One region of the Paenibacillus sp. FSL F4-0122 genome, then DNA from elsewhere that is predicted to be linked to it. Evidence: predicted binding sites of a transcription regulator. Region 1 holds the regulator's gene; the other holds the start of a gene.

Region 1 (3,200 bases):
TATCTTTTAAAAGGGAAATTCGTGGAATTATAGGATCGGCTTCGGAATTAGCCCAAAAAAAGCACCCGGAGAAACCTGCCGATTCTGCAAATGGCGCAAAATTGGGGGTTGCTGCAAGGGTGCTTTTTAAGGTAAGTATGTAACCTATAGAAAATTGAAGGCAGTGATATGATCGGTATAAACAATCAGCTGTTTGTATTCGATCGGAGTCCCATAACTAGCATAAGGTCTTACAGTAACGTCATTGAGGACAACAAAGTTATAGCTGAAATTTTTATCAGGGTGTTCTGCTCCCAAATAAGATATGTATTCGTCTACTATTACATCATCCATCAAAGATTTTAAATCAAATACATCCTCTTTGTTGGAGACGGCTGGAGAGACGATTCCCTGAATGCTGCCAAAAGAGGTGAGCAAATTCACTTTTTTTCCACTAGCTTGTTCATCATTTAAAAGTAAACCGGACAGCTTACCCAGTGCATCGACTTTAAAATCGACGAGGGTTCTAATTTTTGAGTTATTCAAAACTAAACACATCCTTTTCAATTTGCAATCCTGTTAACAATATTCGACATATAATCACCAAACTCCTAGTATGCTAATGAAAAAATACTTACTTATGTAATGACCCCCATTCTGTATATGGTGATTTGGGGGCTGTGACGTCCTCAGCGAATTCAATTCCTTATCGTTACTCGTGTTCCTATAGGGACGATAGCTGCGAGTGTTAACACATCCTCGTTGTACATCCGGATACAGCCGTGGGATACCTCTTTCCCAATGGAGGAAGGATCATTCGTTCCATGAATCCCGTAGTGTGGTTTAGACAGTCCCATCCAAAAGGCACCAAAGGGACCGCCTGGATTGGGTTGTTTGTTAATAATCGTGAATTCTCCCACTGGGGATTGGGTTAACATCTTACCAATGCCGACAGGGAAACCTCTAATCACAATATCATTGTCCAGAAGATATAACATTCGTTGGGTCAGATCTACAATAATTCGGTAATTTGGCATTATGCACAACACTCCTTTCTAATTAGGATATGAGCAGAACGCCTAAACGGTTATTCATAGAAAATGCCCATTTTAGCGAACGAGAACAAATGTTCGTTAGTGGTTGAGAAAGCAAAATACACAGAAAAAAGGCTGTTCCGCATTTGCGGAACAGCCTTTTATGGTAGGAGTGCATACTTAGTGGATATCTCGAAACAATCCGATGACTCTTCCGAGAATAGTTACGCGATTAAGGCGAAGAGGCTCATAAGCTGGATTCTCCGGCTGAAGCCGTATATGATCACGTTCCTTGTAAAAGGTCTTAACGGTTGCTTCATCTTCTTCAGTCATGGCTACAACGATATCTCCGTTGTCCGCTGTTTGTTGTTGGCGAACAATTACATAATCACCATTCATAATGCCAGCATCCACCATACTATCACCCATAACTGACAGCATAAATACTTTGTTGTCACCTACATAGTGAGTAGGAAGTGGGAAGTAGTCCTCGATATTCTCTGTAGCAGTGATAGGTACCCCGGCGGTAACTTTACCTACGACAGGAATCCGTGAGATGGTCTGGGCGAATTGGTGAACATTCTCTGAATCCTCTTGGCCTAGTAATTCTATTGCACGTGGCTTCGTTGGATCTCGACGAATAAGTCCCTTCTTCTCAAGCCGGTCCAAATGACCGTGAACTGTGGAGCTGGAAGCAAGGCCAACAGCTTCTCCAATTTCCCGGACGGAAGGTGGATAACCCTTGCTGCGGACTTCGCTTCGTATAAATTCCAGGATCGCCAGCTGGCGACTTGAAATCTTTGACATTGGAATCAACCCCATATAGTAATGTTTGGGAAAATTATAACATAGAACTACCGTTCGCACAAACATAAGTTCTAACTATTATAAATATTAATCTGCTAGAGTTAAAAAATGGTAGACAAATGATAATAAAATGTACCACTTGAGTCTCTCGAAAAAAAGAGAACAATTGTTCTGAAATAGTATTGAACAAAACACATGTTCGTGTTATTATGAATTCGAAAGTAAGAACAAGTGTTTGGAGGATGATAATTATGCTAAAATACAGTACATATCGCAGCATCTACGATAAGGCCCCAGTGGTTGAATCTTTAGGACATAATGACGTTGCCCGTAATTCCGCTAAGGTGAAAGAGATAACGGAACGTTTGCTAGGAGGGATGATTTCGTTGTTCCGTCAGGACTTCTTTATTAAGTTAATATTGATTATCGTGCTAGTATTTTCTGGCCTAACAGTAGTGGGAAGTGTATTTGCAGGATCGACGACTATAATGAAGGAAGAGAAGCGGATTGTGGTTGAACGTGGAGATACACTATGGAGTATTGCCCTTAAGAATAAACCGGCTGATATGAAGACAGTTGTTTATATAGAAGGAATTAAACGTTCAAGTGGGATTAAGAGTAGTCAAATTAACGCTGGAGACATACTTACTTTACCTATTTATTAATTTTCTGAGAACATAATAGAATGACCAGTAGAGCTTGCAGGGAGTAGACCTTGACAAGCTCTTTTTCTCATGGCAGAGTTAGAATTAATTTATAGGGGGAGGGAAAGTATTGAATATTGATGAGTTGGTCGCGCGAATTAACGAATTGGCACGCAAACAGAAGAGCGTAGGCCTTAATCAAGAGGAAGTGGCGGAACGCGCCAAGCTTCGTGAAATTTACCTGGGGAATATCCGCAATAACTTCCGAGCACAATTAAATACTATTGAAGTAGTAGATAACGATGAGCATGAACAAGGTAACAAGGGGCTTTAACATTAGCTCGCTGTTCCTTTTCATAGATATTTCAGGATGACTAGGGGGAACGCACATGGCCCGTTCTTGGGAAAGAATGGTTCAACGCAACACACAGCAAATCAACAAGCAAAGAAAGAAACAAGGCAAGGATACGATTTATGCCTCTAAATCTCCTACCCAGAATGCCGAAGTCTTTAAAGGTCGCAACATTGCATTTCCGGTAGTGTTAGTGATACTTGGCACTATGTTTTGGGTAGTTGGTTCTATTGATCAGGCCAAAGGAAACGGCATGCTGGCTAATTGGTTGGGAGTAGTACTGTACTATTTGCTGGCAGCGCTATTGTTCTTCCGTCGTCCGTACTTGAAGGTGGAAAAAGCAAGACTGTCTACTATTAAATTCAATCGCGAACGCGGGCTTCC
Region 2 (3,200 bases), 1.4 Mb from region 1:
CTTCTCATTCCGGCAAGACCCAAAAGTCCAAGCAGACCGAGCCAGCCCCAGTTAGATCCTTTGTTAGTCGCAGCATTCGTTGTTGTACTAGTTGCACGGTATTTGCCGGTCTGTGTAGTGTTGGTTGCCGGGTTAACAGTGCTGTTGGTTCTGTAGTTATTGCGGGTGTCATTGTAGTTATTGGTGTTGTAGTTGTTAGGTCTGTAATTATCATCGATGCGGATCTTATCTTTCATAATGCTCTCATGCTGATTCATTGTTCCCGTGGTGCCATTCATTAGATTGCCTTCCGTATTCATCATCCGAGTGTGTTCCGCAGTGCCATCCATTCCGGTATTCGCGGCTGGGATACCGCCCAATGCTGCTGATCCAACGGCATTTGATGCATAGCTAGCTCCCATTAGACTCATTGACAGTACAGTACCGCATGCAAGGCTTGTTATCAGCTTGTTCACAGTGTTATGCCTCCCTTTAAGGTTAGTTATCACTGATAATTTCCCCTTGGACGGCACTGTCTATGCATGATGATTTTACTCTTTTACTACATTAACTGTCTTGGTCACAGCATCATAAGTTACCTTTGCTCCAAGCGCCTCAGCCAGCGCACGTATGGGCACATAGGTTATTCCGGTATCGAGAACGCCATCGGTAAGCTTGCGGCCGTTTAGGTTAATGGTCACTGTAACGTCTTTGTTCACCTGATCATCCCCTCCGGTAATCTTTTTTAAAGCCTCTTTGGCTTGGTCCGTCGTTGGACGTTTACCTGCCCGAAGTTGATCTATAGTTAAACCGAAAGTCATTTGCAGATGTGAATAATCTTTAAAAGAGGTCCAGTCCCCGCCCCATTCTAATCCAAGCCGCTTAGCCTCCTGTACAACCTCTTGCCAATCCGCAGTCTTATCTTTATCACCATCACGATTGATATCCCAAGAAAGGCTAGTGCCATTCGGCAGCAAAAGCGCAAAATCAAACGCAAGACCATAATTATGATAGCTGGTACCGCCTTTAGCGTTGGTAACTATCGGCCCCGGTTTGCTTCTACCCTGCGCATACAAAGCATTTTGCTCAGCGATGGTCCGTAGACCCTGAGTAATAACGATAGGGACTCCTCTCGCATGGCTTTGCTGAATCAAAACATTCGCACCTGCCGCCAAGACAGGATGAAGCCCGACCAGACGCGCCGCGGATTTTTCCCTCAATTGCTCCAAAGTCAGCATAGAATCACCCCTTTGGTATATTCAATGATGCCGCTGTCCTATTTGCCTGTACCCCTGTCCCCTTAGGATGATTTCCACAAAAAAGGACAACATATTTAACGAAAGGTGGGAGACATATGGATATTCATAGCGATAGCTATAAAGTTGCAGCCCTTAGTGAACAGGAAGAAGCACTGGAAATTATTCGGAATGCTGAAGCTTCCATTGCACATCTGACCGGTAACCCTACCGTTACCTTAATCGCTTATGAGAAAAGCGAAGGCAACGGTTCTCAGCATTAAACGATGTAGACCTCGACAATATCATCCACATCGATCCACTTCCATTCCTCCGCCCACTGCAGCTTAAACTCACGCGAGTGGGTGTGAATGGAAGTCACAAAGCCACTTAACATCGTATTTTCAAAAGGATCAAACAGAACAACTGTCACTCGTACATGACTCCGCAACGACAAAGCCAGTGTACATTCGATCTCCTCCAGCTTTTGCTCATCCAGAATAGGCTTGATGCGGCGCAGCGTCTCCCGTTCATCTCTTATAATTCTTGTCTTATGCTCCGGCAGCATCATGCGGCTGCTTTCCCACAGCCCGTTTTTTTCCAGCTTTTTGCCCATGGTAACCCCTCCCTTATAATATATCTATTCTTCTGAACACGAACGTATGTTTGTATTATATCCGCATCTTCGCATATTAATCAATAATCAGGAAAAAGATACCTTTTTGAAGGAGCGCTTTTTATCCAAAAGATGTATATCAATGTATATCCATGTAAGCGCAGCAAAAAGACGCTGACAGATAAACTGTGCAGCGCCTGATTTGATTTATTCTTGAACAACATCTCCAGATACTGAGGTAGCTTCACCTTCGGAATCTATAAGTCCAGTTGCTTCTCTTGCCTCATTAAGCTTGGAGATACCGAACAACATCGCTATATCAGCTTTTTGATTCAATTCATTAAATTGCTCAGCCGTAACATTTGCGGAATCTGCGCCCTGAGAAGCCTCTTTTTTTAAAGAATAAGCACTTTCAAAGGAAATTTTAGACTCTTCAAGCAACTTACGAATGTCTTCAGGCAAGCTGGAGGAAATTTTTACTTTCTCGGCTTGATTCGATAAATCAGTTGCGGTACTCTGGAATTGCTTAATTTTCTTCTCCAACTGCTTGTCCGTGAGTTCTCCTGCTGAATAACCCGCAATGGCTTCATTGAACTCCGCTAAAGAAGATTTTCCCGACTCTTCAAGTTTAGACATTTCATTGTAGAAGTTTTGCACAGTCTCCTGCACTTCTTCTTCCGTGGCAGGTGCCGATGAAGTTGAATTATTGCTGCAGGCGCTAAGGATGACAGTCATCATCAGCATTCCTATTAGTAAAGCTTTTTTCATTATTTATCCCTCCACTTAACAGGATAATGTCGGTTTGTGTAAAGCGCAAATGAAATATATGTAAAATGACTGTTATGTTATAATTATTTTAATTGTGATCAGAAAAGGAGGGTATTTATGCCTTATTGCACCACCTGCGGAGCGGAATACAAGCAGGGCGCTAAATTTTGTGGAGAATGTGGAACCAGCCTTAACGGTACCGCTCCAGTGACCGCCCATCGACCAGCAGAAGATAATCATGTCAATCAAGAAGTTGTGCTCTGGAAAGGCAAACCTGCCGGCATCTCAGATCGACTTAAAGGAATTATAGCTCTTAACACAACTTCATATACCATTACAAGTCAGCGCATTATGTTAAAGACCGGACTTATCGGTAAAAATGTTGAAGAAATCGAATTGCTGCGCGTACGCGATTTATCCGTGAAACAGTCAATAATGGACCGGATGCTTGGCATCGGGTCATTAACTGTATTTTCTGATGATGCCTCAGCGCCTCAGCTTCTTTTTCGAAAAATCCATGATGCCCAAACCGTCAAAGATGTTCTGCGCAAAGCCGTTCGTGACGAGAAGATCGCCAACAACATTAGCTACCGCGAACAAAT

What was found. Region 1 encodes LexA, which represses DNA repair genes until DNA is damaged. Its sites were predicted from a motif close to CGAACATATGTTCG; they were not measured.
Region 2: MHH49_RS17620 (YolD-like family protein) is a predicted target of LexA. The motif match lies at 1,870-1,883, and genes of this name have one in related genera.

The regions. Positions count from the first base shown of each region.
Region 1 covers NZ_JBBODI010000001.1:5,511,789-5,514,988, forward strand. The annotation lists gene MHH49_RS24030 (hypothetical protein) at 145-525, opposite strand; gene MHH49_RS24035 (L,D-transpeptidase) at 678-1,016, opposite strand; gene lexA (transcriptional repressor LexA) at 1,194-1,820, opposite strand; gene MHH49_RS24045 (LysM peptidoglycan-binding domain-containing protein) at 2,072-2,485, shown strand; gene MHH49_RS24050 (DUF896 domain-containing protein) at 2,595-2,798, shown strand; gene MHH49_RS24055 (hypothetical protein) at 2,854-3,200, shown strand, end outside.
Region 2 covers NZ_JBBODI010000001.1:4,082,247-4,085,446, reverse strand. The annotation lists gene MHH49_RS17635 (WGxxGxxG-CTERM domain-containing protein) at 1-455, opposite strand, end outside; gene MHH49_RS17630 (M15 family metallopeptidase) at 531-1,217, opposite strand; gene MHH49_RS17625 (hypothetical protein) at 1,334-1,498, shown strand; gene MHH49_RS17620 (YolD-like family protein) at 1,495-1,830, opposite strand; gene MHH49_RS17615 (hypothetical protein) at 2,038-2,598, opposite strand; gene MHH49_RS17610 (PH domain-containing protein) at 2,716-3,200, shown strand, end outside.